DNA from 2 places in the Leucobacter allii genome. Region 2 is predicted to be linked to the other one. Evidence: riboswitches for the same ligand, from Rfam matches in the RefSeq annotation. Region 2 holds a riboswitch; the other holds the start of a gene.

Region 1 (6,878 bases), 260 kb from region 2:
CGGATGCTCGTGAGGGGCGTCCACTCCGCCGGCTTCAGGAGCACGGCGTTCCCGGCGGCGAGGGCCGGTGCGAAGCCCCAGGAGGCGATCGTCATGGGGAAGTTCCACGGCGTGATGACCCCCACGACGCCGAGCGGCTCGTGGAAGGTCACGTCGAGTCCGCCCGCGACGGGGATCTGCTGGCCGATGAGCCGCTCGGGCGATCCCGCGTAGTACTCGAGCACGTCGCGCACGTGCCCGGCCTCCCAGCGCGACTGCGTGATCGGGTGCCCCGAGTTCGCCGTCTCGAGCCCGGCGAGGTGCTCGAGATCGCCGTCGACGGCGTCCGCGAAGCGGCGGAGCGACCGTGCGCGGTCGGCGGGCGCGAGCCGCGCCCACGTTCGCTGCGCGGTCGCGGCGCGCGCGATCGCGGCGTCCGTGTCCGCGAGGTCGAGGTGGGCGACCTCGCGGACGACGGTCCCGTCGGCCGGGTTGATGACGGTGTAGCTCATGATGCTCCTGACGCTCGGGGCGCTGGCGCGCCGGTGCGGGACCGCCGGTGGGCGCGGGCGGCGCGGACGAGGCCTGCGAAGAGGCGGCGATCCGCCGCGTTCTCCTCGGGGTGCCACTGGACCGCGATGCCGAAGGGCACCGCGTCGAGTTCGAGGGACTCGATCACGCCGTCCGCGGTGCGGCTGGTGACGGTGAGGCCGTCGCCGACGCGGTCGATCCCCTGATGATGGTAGAGGTCGGCGACGGCCCGCGGTTCGTCGCCGAAGAGGCCTCCGATCCTGCTGCCCGGGTCGACCTCTACCTCGATGCGGTTGAAGCGGCCGGCGCCGAGCTGGTAGCGGTCGTCGCCCACGAGGTCGGGCAGATGCTGGGTGAGCGTGCCGCCGCGCTCGACGTTGAGCACCTGCGCGCCGCGGCAGATCCCGAGGAAGGGGAGTTCGATGTCGATCGCCGCCTGCAGCACCGCGGCCTCGAACTCGTCCCGATCGGTGCGCGGCGCCCCGGTGCGCTCGTGCGGCCGCTGCCCGTAGCGCGCGGGATCCACGTCGGCGCCCCCGGAGAGCACGAGCCCGTCGAGCGCCCCGACGATCGCCTCGGCGACGCCGGGGGCGACCGGCTGCGGCGGGAGGACGACGGCGATGCCGCCGGCGTCGGTGACGCCGCGCAGGTAGACCTCGGGGAGGAAGGATGCGCGGACGTCCCAGACCCCGGTCCGGGCCTGCTCGAGGTAGCTCGTGATGCCGATGATCGGCGCGGGATCCATGGCGGCTCCTGGTGCTCGTGGGGGAGGGGGGTCAGAGTCGTTCGAAGCCGCGCACGCGCTCCCAGTCGGTGACGGCGGCGTCGAAGGCGGCGACCTCGATCCGCGCGGCGTGCACGTAGTGCTCGACCACCTCGTCGCCGAAGGCCCGTCGGGCGAGCTCCGAGCGCTCGAACAGGTCCGCGGCCTCGCGGAGGGTGGTGGGCACGCGGGCGATGTCGCTGTCGTAGGCGTTGCCCGCGAGCGGCTCGCCGAGTGCGAGCCCGCGCTCGATGCCGTCGAGCCCGGCGGCGAGCATGCCCGCGACCGCGAGGTACTGGTTCACATCGCCGCCCGGCACGCGGTTCTCGACCCGCATGGCGTGCCCCCGGCCGACGACGCGCAGCGCGCAGGTGCGGTTGTCGTGCCCCCAGGCGACGGCCGTCGGCGCGAAGCTGCCGTCGACGTAGCGCTTGTAGGAGTTGATGTTCGGGGCGAAGAGGAGCGTGAACTCGCGCATGGCGGCGAGCTGGCCGGCGACGAAGCTGCGGAACAGCGGGGACATGCCGTCCGGCGCGTCGGCGTCGGCGAAGACGGGTGCGCCCGCGGCGCTGCGCAGGCTCGTGTGCACGTGGCAGCTGTTGCCCTCGCGCTCGTTGAACTTCGCCATGAAGGTGAGGCTCTTGCCGTGCGCGTCGGCGATCTCCTTGGAGCCGCTCTTGTAGATGGAATGGTTGTCGCAGGTGGTGATCGCGTGGGCGTAGCGGAAGGCGATCTCCTGCTGGCCGAGATTGCACTCGCCCTTCACGCCCTCGCAGTACATGCCGGCGCCGTCCATGGAATTGCGGATGTCGCGCAGCAGCGGCTCCATCCGCGTCGAGGCGTGGAGGGCGTAGTCGACGTTGTAGTCGCTGCCCGGGGTGAGGTCGCGGTAGCCCTTGCGCCACGCGGAGCGGAAGTCGTCCTCGAAGACGATGAACTCGAGCTCGGTGCCGACGAAGGGCACGAGGTCGCGCTCGGCGAGCCGCTCCACCTGGCGCCTCAGGATCTGCCTGGGGGAGACGGCGATGGGGGCGTGGTCGGCGGCAGTCGTGAGGTCGGCGATGACGAGCGCGGTGCCCGGGAGCCAGGGGGCGAGGCGGAGCGTCCCGAGATCCGGGATCATCGCCATGTCGCCGTAGCCGCTCTCCCAGCTGGTGAGCGCGTAGCCGTCGACCGTGTTGAGCTCGACGTCGACGGCGAGGAGGTAGTTGCAGCACTCCGAGCCGTGCTCCATGGCGTCCTCGAGGAAGAGCCTCGCGGAGATGCGCTTGCCGACCAGCCGACCCTGCACGTCGGTGAACGCGACGATCACGGTGTCGATCTCGCCCGCGGCGACGGCCCGCCTCAGCTCGTCCGGGGTGAGGTTGCCGCTGTTCGGGATCATGTGGGCTCCTTGCTCGTCGTCGAGACCGGGTGTCACGTCAATGGTCGATCGCTCGACCATTAAAGCACGTCCCCCTCGGTGATCGCGCGGAAGAATTTACATAAAGGTGGTGGTAAACGACCAATAGATCGCTATAGTCGGTCTCGACATCGCACCACCGCAGCGTCGACGACGCACGACGCGCACCGATCACACCGCAGTGAAAGGGGCCGAGATGGCCAAGGACACGTTGAGAGTCTCCGGGGTGACGTACACCACCGCGGAATCCGGGTACTTCGAGAAGCGCAAGCTCAAGCGCGCCGCCGGCGTCTGGGGGCTCTGGGGCCTCGCCGTCGGGGCCGTGATCTCCGGCAACTTCTCCGGATGGAACTTCGGCATCGAGGCGGCCGGCTTCGGCGGCATGCTCATCGCCTTCGCCATCCTCGTGGTCATGTACTACGGCCTCGTCTTCTCCATCGGCGAGATGGCCGCAGCCATGCCGCACACGGGAGGGGCCTACTCCTTCGGCCGCGCGGCGATGGGGCCGTGGGGCGGCTTCGTGACGGGGCTCGCGGAATCCATCGAGTACGTCGCGACGACCGCGGTCATCGTCTACTTCTCCGCGGGCTACGCCAACGGCGTCACGGAGGGGCTCATGGGGTTCAGCCTGCCGAACTGGGTGTGGTGGATCATCCTCTACGCCGCCTTCGTGGCGCTCAACACGGCGGGCGCGGCCATCTCGCTCAAGTTCGCGATCGTCGTCTCCTTCGTCTCGATCGGCGTGCTCGTGCTCTTCGCCGTCATGGCGTTCGCGAGCGGCACCGTGAACTGGGGGAGCCTCCTCGACATCGCGCCCGACCCCGGGCAGTCCGCCTTCCTGCCGCACGGCGTGCTGCCGATCCTCTTCGCGCTGCCCTTCGCCATGTGGCTCTTCCTCGGCATCGAGGAGCTGCCCCTCGCTGCGGAGGAGTCGCACGATCCCGTCCGCGACATCCCGCGCGCCGGCCTCTGGGCCCGCGGCACCCTCATCGTCACCGGCCTCCTCGTGCTCCTGCTCAACACCGCCGTGCTCGGCGCCGAGGCCACGGGTGTCGCGGGGGAGCCGCTCCTCGACGGCTTCCGCGCGATCCTCGGCGACGATCTCGCCTGGGTCGCCGGTCTCCTCGCCCTCTTCGCGCTGTTCGGCCTGCTCGCTTCGCTGCAGGGAATCATGTTCGCCTACGGGCGCAACCTCTACTCCCTCTCCCGCGCGGGCTACTACCCCAAGTTCCTCTCGCTCACGGGCTCGCGCCAGACCCCCTGGGTCGCGCTCATCGCCGGGGCGATCATCGGCCTCGCCGCGCTCGTCATCGTGGAGCTCACGGGCGGCGACAGCGGCGTCGGCGGCGCCGTCGTCCTGAACATCGCCGTGTGGGGCGCCGTGCTCGCCTACTTCATGCAGATGCTGTCCTTCATCATCCTGCGCCGCAAGTACCCCGATGCGAAGCGACCGTATCGCAGCCCCTGGGGCGTGTTCGGCGCCGCGGCGGCGGCCGTGATCTCGGCGCTCATCTTCCTCGGCTTCCTGCTCAACGAGACCTTCCGTCCGGCCATCGTGGCGATCGTGGTGGTCTACGTCGTCGGCCTGCTCATCTTCGGGCTCTACACCCGCCACCGCCTCATCCTCTCGCCCGAGGAGGAGTACGCGGTCTCGGGCGGGCTCCACGGCGACCCGCAGCGCGAAGGCTACGGCGGGGAGGTCGAGGAGGAGCTCCTGGCGCTCGACGGCACGGACGCCGCCGGCGATCCCGATCGGCCGCGCGCCGTGTAGAGTGAGACCGCAGCAGCACATCTGAATACCGGCCATCACGTCATGGCGGGAGAGCCCGGGCCGAGCGCCCGGCGCCGTAGGAGCAACCCCTCCCCGGGAATCTCTCAGGCCCCCGTACCGTCACGACACGGCGACTCTGGAAAGCGGCAGGCGCGCGAGCGCCGGCTCACCGACGGTGCAAGGATGCGCCCGCCCGGGCGGGCGCATCCGAATCTCTCAGGTACCCATCACAGAGCGGGGAGGATCCTCTCGTCCGCTTCGTGCCCCGCACGACGTCCCCTCGGAGATCCTCGTGAGCCCCACCCCTCCAGCCAGCGCCTTCGCCGACCGGCACATCGGCGTGACCGCCCCCGCCGATGTGCGGGCCATGCTCGACCGCCTCGGCTACGCCGAGCTCGACGAACTCGTCGACGCCGCGGTCCCGAGCGCCATCCGCATGGACGGTCCGCTCGACCTCCCCGCCGGCGTCGGCGAGGAGCAGATCCTCGCCGAGCTCCGCGGCTTCGCGGCGAAGAACACCCCGATGGTCCAGATGATCGGGCAGGGCTTCTCGGACACGCACACGCCCCCGGTGATCCGTCGGAACGTCCTCGAGAGCCCCGCCTGGTACACCGCGTACACGCCGTACCAGCCGGAGATCTCGCAGGGACGCCTCGAGGCGCTCCTGAACTTCCAGACGATGGTCTCCGACCTCACGGCGCTGCCCGTGGCGAACGCCTCGATGCTCGACGAGAGCTCCGCGGCCGCCGAGGCCGTGCTCCTCATGCGCCGCGCCGGCAAGGCGTCGCCCACCGCGAAGGCCGTGCTCGACGCCGCGCTCTTCCCGCAGACCATCGCCGTGATCCGGGGCCGCGCCGAGGCGCTTGGCTTCGAGGTCGAGGTCGCCGACCTCGGCGCCGGGCTGCCCGAGGGGGAGCTCTTCGGCATCGTGCTGCAGCAGCCGGGCGACCGCGGCGCCGTCGTCGACCACGCGGCGACGATCGCCGCGGCGCGGGAGCGCGGCGCGATGGTGACCGTGATCGCCGATCTGCTCTCCCTCACCCTCATCGTGCCGCCGGGCGAGCAGGGCGCCGACGTCGCCGTGGGCAGCACCCAGCGCTTCGGCGTGCCGCTCTTCTTCGGCGGCCCCCACGCGGCGTACCTCGCGGTCCGCGCCGGGCTCGAGCGCTCGCTCCCCGGCCGCCTCGTCGGCGTGTCCAGGGACGCCGCGGGCCGACAGGCCTATCGGCTCGCGCTGCAGACCCGCGAGCAGCACATCCGCAGGGAGAAGGCGACGAGCAACATCTGCACCGCGCAGGCGCTGCTCGCCATCACGGCGTCGATGTACGCCGTGTACCACGGCCCCGAGGGGCTCCGGGCCATCGCCGAGCGCGTGCACGCGCACGCGAGGGCGCTCGCCGCGGCGCTCGCCGCCGCGGGGATCCCGCTCGCCTCGGCCTCGTTCTTCGACACGGTCGTCGCCGAGGTCCCCGGCCGCGCCGACGCGGTGATCGCGGCCGCGGCCGCGGCCGGGATCAACCTGCGCCGCATCGATGCGGGCACGGTCGGCGTCTCGACCGACGAGACCACGACGGCCGCGCACATCGCCGCCGTGGCGCGCGCCTTCGGCGCCGCCGAGCCGAGCGCGCCGGCGCCGGGCGCCGCGTTCCCGCCGGCGCTCGCCCGCACGAGCGACTACCTCAGCCACCCGATCTTCGCCACCGTGCGCTCCGAGACCCAGATGCTGCGGTACCTGCGCCGCCTCGCGGACCGCGACCTCGCGCTCGACCGCACGATGATCCCGCTCGGATCCTGCACGATGAAGCTCAACGCGACCGCCGAGATGGAGGCCATCTCCTGGCCGGAGTTCGCGGGCATCCACCCGTACGCGCCCGCCGAGCAGACCGTCGGCTGGCGCGAGCTCATCGCGGAGCTCGAGCGCCGACTGGTCGCCATCACCGGGTACGCCGGCATGTCGCTGCAGCCGAACTCGGGCGCGCAGGGCGAGCTCGCCGGCCTCCTCGCCATCCGCGGCTACCACCGCTCACGGGGCGAGGCGGACCGCACGGTCTGCCTCATCCCCGCCTCGGCGCACGGCACGAACGCGGCCTCCGCCGTGCTCGCCGGGATGCGCGTCGTCGTCGTGCGGAACACCGACTCCGGGCACATCGACCTCGACGATCTGCGCGCGAAGGTCGAGGCGCATCGCGACCAGCTCGCCGCGATCATGATCACCTACCCCTCCACCTACGGCGTCTACGACACGGACGTGCACGAGGTGTGCGGGCTCGTCCACGCCGCCGGCGGACAGGTCTACATCGACGGCGCCAACATGAACGCCCTCGTCGGCATCGCGCAGCCCGGGCGCTTCGGCGGCGACGTGTCGCACCTCAACCTGCACAAGACCTTCGCGATCCCGCACGGCGGCGGCGGCCCGGGCGTCGGCCCCATCG
Region 2 (6,878 bases):
AATCATGCGCTTCCCGTCTCTCGCCTCCCGGTCCGCGTCGCAGGCCCGGCCCGAGTCCGCTGTCCGGTCCGGCCCTGCCGTTCGGCTCGACGCCGCTCCCGCGTCCCACTCCGCGGCCGCCCCGGCCGTCCCGGTGGACGACCCGACCGCCTCGGCCGGCCCGGAGACCTCCCGCTCGTCCTGCTCCGTGCGCTCCGTGCTCGCAGAGCGCTCCGGGCTCGCAGAGCGCTCCGCAGGCTCCGCTCGGGACGCGGCCCCCGGCGTTCGGCAGGCGCTGCTCGCCCGCGGTCTGCGATTCGACTACGGTGGGGAGCCCGTGCTCCGCGGCGTCGACCTCGAGATCGGTTTCGGGGAGCTCGTGGCGATCACCGGCGTCAACGGTTCGGGCAAGTCCACGCTCGTGGAACTGCTCGCGGGCGTGCGTCGGCCGAGCGGCGGCGCCATCGAGCGCGCCGCGGCGGTCGCGCTCGTGGTCCAGCAGCCCGACGTCGCCCCGCACCTGCCCCTCACCGTGCACGACGTCGTCGCCATGGGCGGCTGGCGCCCGCGCTCCGCGCGCTGGGCGCGCCTCGAACGCGCGCCGCGCCGGACTCGCCGGGCGCGGGCCGTCGACGCGGCGCTGGCGCGCGTCGGCCTCGAGGGGCTCGGTGCGCGTCCGTGGACCGAGCTCTCGGGCGGGCAGCGGCAGCGCGCGCTCGTCGCCCAGGGCATCGTCGCGATGCCGGCGATCCTGATCCTCGACGAGCCGGCCGCGGGCCTCGACGCGGCGAGTCGGGGTCGCACGCGCGAGATCCTCCGGGCCGAGGCTGCGCGCGGAGCGGCCGTCGTATGGGTCACCCACGACGCCGAGGATGTCGCGGTCGCCGACCGGGAGATCCGCGTCGACGGCGGACTCGTGCGTGCGGATCTGGGCGGCGCCTGAGGCGAGGTCGCGGTCCGCGACGCGTCGCGACTGATCGCGAGGGGTCATCCCACTGCTTCGGGACGCGCTGCGGCGGGACGGCGCGGCGAACACCGGATGGAGCGATCGACGAAACCTGCGCGACCCGATCCCGAAACACGCGCCTCGTATGCTCATCGGCATGGCGGCGCAGGATACGGACCCGGGGGTGAACTTCTACACCCGCAAGTGGGTGCGGCCCGAGGATCTCAACGCCAACGGCTCGCTCTTCGGCGGCAGCCTGCTGCGCTGGATCGACGAGGAGGCGGCGATCTATGCGATCCTGCAGCTCGGCAATCCCCATGTGGTCACGAAGTTCATCTCGGAGATCAACTTCGAGGCCTCGGCGCGGCAGGGCGACCTCATCGAGATGGGCCTCGTCGCCACGGAGTTCGGGCGCACCTCGCTGACGATGCGCGCGGTCGTGCGCAACATGATCAACCGCAGGACGATCCTCACCATCGAGCGCATCGTCTTCGTGAACATCGGGGCGGACGGCTCGCCCGCCCCGCACGGCTTCAACGGCATCACGTACGATCGCGATCGCATGCCCGTCTCCCTCGGGGGATGACGACGGCGCGGATCGCGCGCAGACTCCCGCGGGGAGCTCCGGGTAACGGTGCTCGGCTCCTCGCGGGAACCCTCTCGGCCGGTGCCGGGGCGAGGTGAGGGCGTCTCGCCCGTCCCGTTCGGACCCCGGCGCCGTCCCGACTTGTGGAGGGCGTTCCGCTGAATCGGGGCGGGGAACGCGGTAGGCCCCGTGGGACTCGAACCCACGACCCGCGGATTAAAAGTCCGATGCTCTACCAACTGAGCTAGAGGCCCGTGCCTCACTAATCTACCGTGTTTTCGGGGAGGGGAATCCCGCCCCGGGCGCGAGCGGCGAAGGGTCGCGCCCGCCGAGCTCGGGCCGAGGTGCAGCTTGGGTGAGCGATGCGGCTTCGGTGAGTCGGGATCGTGCGGATCGGTGTGACGGAAGCCGCATCGCTCACCGAAGCGACGCCCAGACCCGAAGCGACGCCCAGACCCGAAGCGGCGCAGGATCCGCGCCGGATCCGCACCGTGCCGGGCCCCGATCCGCGCTCAGCATTCCACGGTGTTCACGCCGACGCCGACCCTCACGGCGAGGCCGCCGAGCGCGGTCTCCTTGTACTTGTCGCTCATGTCCTTCCCGGTCTCGCGCATCGTGGCGATCACCTGATCGAGGCTGACGTGGTGCGAGCCGTCGCCCATGAGCGCCATGTTCGCCGCGTTGACCGCCTTCCCGGCCGCGATCGCGTTGCGCTCGATGCAGGGGATCTGCACGAGACCGCCGACCGGGTCGCAGGTGAGGCCGAGGTTGTGCTCCATGGCGATCTCCGCGGCGTTCTCCACCTGCTCGGGGGTGCCCCCGAGCACCTGCGCGAGTCCCGCCGCCGCCATCGAGGATGCGGACCCGACCTCGCCCTGGCAGCCGACCTCGGCCCCGGAGATCGACGCCTGCTCCCGGTAGAGGGCGCCGACCGCGGCGGCGGCGAGCAGGAACTCCCCGACGACCTCCTGGCGCTGCGCCGCGCACCAGCCCGCCGCCTCCGGGTGGTAGTGCGTGGCGTAGAAGAGCACCGCGGGGATGATACCCGCCGCGCCGTTCGTCGGCGCCGTGACGACGCGCCCTCCCGAGGCGTTCTCCTCGTTCACGGCGAGCGCGACGAGGTTGATCCACTCCTGCCAGTACCGCGGATCCCGATCCGGATCGCGCTCGCTCAGCCGCCGATGCCACTCGGGCGCGCGGCGTCGCACGCCGAGGCCGCCGGGCAGGGGCCCCGTGCGGGTGAGCGCCGAGTTCTTGCAGGCCTCCATGACCTGCCAGATGCGGGCAAGGCCATCTTGGATATCCCGTTCCTCGTGCCGGCTCCGTTCGTTCGCGAGCATCACCTCCGCGATCGAGCGCCCGGACCCCCTGGCATGCGCGAGCAGTTCGGCGGCCGTGCGGAACGGATAGGGCTCCGCCGGGCCGGCCGCGGATTCGCCGGACTCCTCCTCGCCCTCCCGCACGACGAAGCCGCCACCGACCGAGTAGGCGAGCTCCTCGTGGAGCGGGGCGGCCGAGGCGTCGAGGGCCGCGAAGCGCATCCCGTTCGTGTGTCTCGGCAGCACGGTGAGGGGGCGCAGCACGAGATCCTCGACGCCGAAGTCGAGCTCGACCGTCGGGGACCCCAGCTCGGCGGCGAGCCGGACCGTCCCCTCCGAGCGGATCCGGGCGAGCGCCCGATCCGCCTCGTCGGGGAGCACGGTCCCGGGGTCGAAGCCCTCCAGTCCGAGCAGCACGGCGGTGAAGGTGCCGTGCCCGCGCCCGGTCGCCGCGAGCGAGCCGGTGAGCTCGACGCGCAGTCCGGCGACCCGGTCCACGAGCCCCGCGGCGCGCACTCGGTCGACGAAGCCGCGGGCGGCGCGCATCGGTCCGACGGTGTGCGAGCTCGACGGGCCGAGGCCCACCGTGAACAGTTCGAACACGCTCGTGCCCGATCGCGCCCGCGCGGGCGGGAGCGACGGGGCAGCGGGTGCCGTCGTGGAAGAGACGGCGGGGGAGGCTGCGGGTACGGTCGCCGGGGAGTCTGCAGGTGCGGTCGTGGAGTCTGCGGGTACGGCGGGGGAGGCTGCGGGTACGGTCGCTGGGGAGCCTGCGGGGGAGGCGGGAACGGCGGTCATGGGGTCTCCGAACGGGGTGCGCGTTCGCGCGGGCGGACTGGGATCCTCCCCGCTCTGTACTGGGACCTGAGAGATTCGAACGCCCCGTCCGTTCGCGACGAGCGCGTCCTTGCACCTTCGGTGAGCCGCGGCGTCGCGGCTGCTTTTCAGAGTTGCCGTGCTGCAGCGGTACGGGTGCCTGAGAGATTCCCGGGGAGGGCTTGCTCCTACGGCGCCGGGTCGCACGCCCCCGGACTCTCCCGCTGCGGCTCGATGGCCGATATTCACGTTGATTGCAGCCGACGATAGCACCGCCGCGGCGGATCCCCAAGCACCGCGCACGGCACGCGCCCCGGTCGGATCGGGCCCGCGCCCCGACGGTGCCGGGCCCGTGCCCGGGCCGCGTGACGGGATTCCAACCCGGCTCCCATGCGCGCGGGCTCCCGGCGGCGTAGACTCTCCGGGTCCGCGGGCGGCCGGAGATCGCGCACCATCCCGTGCGCCAGGCCCCGCGGAGACACCCGAGGAGTTCCGTGCACCGAGACCATCAGCGTCCCATCCTGCAGCCCACCGCCGATTTCGACTGGATCATCGGCTCTGACGAGCCCGGCGCGGCCCACCGCCTCGCTCAGGAGACCTCGTGGGCGCTGCTGGACCGGGTGCGACGCGGCGCCGATCCCCAGGTCGTCGAGCGGGTCGTCGGGCTCGCCTCGGGCGACGGCATCGACGACATCGCGGAGCTCTGGGCGGCGGAGGGCACGCACTCCCTCGCCGGCGTGCTCTGGCGCCTCTACCTCCTGCGTCGCGTCGTCGCCGCGGATCCCGAGGCGGCCGCCGACCTCTTCACGCGCGGGAGCGCCGCCTCGGCGACCATCGATCCGGTCGTCGCCGGCGCCGCGGAGCCCGTGACCCCCGGCTCGATCGCGGGGCTGTGCGACACGATCCTGCGCGGAGTCTTCGCGGGGGATCTCGGCGCCGCGCTCGATCGCGCTGCAAGCTACTGCCGCCTCATGGCGCTCGGCGCGGCCGACCTCGCGGACGCGCGGGACGCGCACGACGACGCGCACGCGACGCAGCTCACCACCCGGGCGCTGCGCTATTCGACGCTCGCGCAGGAGCTGCACGCGGGGGCGCGCCGCTGGCGGGACGGCACGCTCGCCTGACGCGCCCGGGCCCGAACCCGCCCTGGTGCGCGGAGGAGACTGCGGTAGAATCTCTCGTGCCGGGCCGCAGTAACCCCGGGCTCCAATTTTCGCCGCTTCGAGCGGCCTTCCGCCGAGAGGCGTTCTGCGGCTCGGTTCCTTCCTCTCCGGTCGACGACCGCACTCAGGCGACGTGCACCCACGGACGGCGCGTGTGATCGGGCTCCGCCTCCCGCAGCACCTCGCGCGTCATCGGCGCGATCTCGCCCTCGCCGAAGAGCAGGAAGCGGGCGAAGCCGGCGATCGGATTCCCCTCGTTCCACCGGAAGTAGACGTGCGGCGTGCAGCCGAGCGCGTCGCGCAGGTGCAGCGCGACCGCGGCGATGGCGTTCGGCACCGAACTGCTGCGCACCACGAGCACGCGGAAGCCGTGGCGTTCGACGCCCCGCACGAGCAGCTCGCCCTCGAAGTCCGAGCTGTCGGAGATCTCGACCTCGATGAAGAGCGCGTCGGCGTCGGGCAGGCGATGCGCGCGCCGCGCGTGCTCGAGCTTCGCGGCGTAGCGCTCCGCCGACAGATCGTCCGGCGTGTGGGCGATCAGCCGGAGCTGTCCGGGAGCCTCGATGAACGCCGCGGCCGAGGGCTCGAGGCGCACGGCGGTCGCGCGCAGCTCCGTCGACCGGAGGACGCGGGAGACGAGGCTCACCGCGAGGATCCCCAGGATGAAGCAGCCGGCGATCTTGATGCCGTCGGGCCGCTCGATGATGTTCGCGACCGTGGTGTACAGGAAGACGAGGCTCACGATCCCGAAACCGATGGTCGCCCCGCGCTCCTTCCGCGCCCGCGCCGTGAGCGTCACCGCGACCGCCGCCGAGGTGATGAGCACGAGCACGCCGGTCGCGTACGCCCCGCCCTGCGCGTCGACGCTCGCCTCGAAGATCACCGTGATCGCGAAGGCGACGGCGGTGAACACGAGCACGAGCGGCCGCGTCGCGCGCGCCCACGCGGGGGCCATGCCGTAGTGCGGCAGATAGCGCGGGACGAGATTCAGCAGGCCCGCCATCGCCGAGGCGCCGGCGAACCAGAGGATCGCGATCGTGATGATGTCGTAGACGGTGCCGAAGCCCTCGCCGAGATAGGCGTGGGCGAGGTAGGCGAGGGCGCGGCCGTTCGCCGCCCCGCCCGGCTGGAACTCGGCGGCGGGGATGAGGGCGACCGTTGTGATCGATGAGGTGACGAGGAAGCCGCTCATGATGAGCGCCGAGGTGGTGAGGAGGCGCCGCGCGCCCCGGATCCGGCCCTCGGGCCGCTCCGCGGTGTCCGCGGCGTCGCCGCGGATCTGGGGCATGACCGCGACGCCGGTCTCGAAGCCGGAGAGCCCGAGGGCGAGCTTCGGGAAGACCACGAGCGCGATCGCGACGACGAGCAGCGGATCGCCGTGCTGCGCGGTGAGCACGCCCCACCAGTCGCCGATCACGATCGGATCGGCCACGAGATGGCCGATCGCGACGACGACGACCACGAGGTTCACGGCGAGGAACGCGGCGACGAGCGCGGTGGCGAGCCGGATCGCCTCGCGGAAGCCGCGGAGGAAGACGACGCCGAGACCGGCGAGCAGCGCGAGCGTGATGACGACCTCCTGGCCGGCGAAGCCGCGCGGCGCGAAGGGGTTCTCGACGAGGTGCGCGGTGGCGTCCGCCGCCGACAGGGTCATGGTGATCATGAAGTCGGTCGCGGCGAAGCCGAGGAGGGCCAGGATCGCGAGCTTGCCGCCCCAGCGGGGGAGGAGCCTGGCGAGCATCGAGATCGAGCCGGTGCCGTGGGGGCTCTCCCGCGCGACGCGACGGTACACCGGTAGGGCGCCGAGCAGGGTGACGGCGACCAGCACGATGGTGGCGATCGGCGCGACCGCGCCCGCGGCGAGTGCGGCGATGGCCGGCTGGTAGCCGAGGGTGGAGAAGTAGTCGACGCCGGTGAGGCACATCACCCGGAGCCAGTGGGCCCGGCGCTCCTGCCCCGGTCGGCCGTGCGGGCCGGCGTGCTCCCCGGGCGGCTCAGCCGTCTCGGCGAGCAGCCACGAGCGCAGCGCGTGTCGGCGACCCGATAACGGAGGCTCCTCTGGCGTCGCT

Evidence for each region. A riboswitch is a leader RNA that binds a small molecule or an ion and turns the genes downstream of it on or off. The one in region 2 is predicted to bind glycine.
Region 1: another riboswitch for glycine. It lies ahead of gcvP (aminomethyl-transferring glycine dehydrogenase); the one in region 2 lies ahead of MUN78_RS11765 (L-serine ammonia-lyase).

The regions. Positions count from the first base shown of each region.
Region 1 covers NZ_CP095045.1:2,277,489-2,284,366, reverse strand. The annotation lists gene MUN78_RS10630 (aldehyde dehydrogenase family protein) at 1-494, opposite strand, end outside; gene MUN78_RS10625 (gamma-glutamyl-gamma-aminobutyrate hydrolase family protein) at 488-1,255, opposite strand; gene MUN78_RS10620 (glutamine synthetase family protein) at 1,287-2,657, opposite strand; gene MUN78_RS10615 (amino acid permease) at 2,872-4,446, shown strand; glycine riboswitch at 4,483-4,576, shown strand; glycine riboswitch at 4,581-4,681, shown strand; gene gcvP (aminomethyl-transferring glycine dehydrogenase) at 4,733-6,878, shown strand, end outside.
Region 2 covers NZ_CP095045.1:2,533,883-2,540,760, reverse strand. The annotation lists gene MUN78_RS11780 (metal ABC transporter ATP-binding protein) at 134-922, shown strand; gene MUN78_RS11775 (acyl-CoA thioesterase) at 1,083-1,511, shown strand; tRNA gene MUN78_RS11770 (tRNA-Lys) at 1,693-1,765, opposite strand; gene MUN78_RS11765 (L-serine ammonia-lyase) at 2,024-3,376, opposite strand; glycine riboswitch at 3,673-3,783, opposite strand; glycine riboswitch at 3,785-3,880, opposite strand; gene MUN78_RS11760 (hypothetical protein) at 4,141-4,770, shown strand; gene MUN78_RS11755 (APC family permease) at 4,934-6,878, opposite strand, start outside.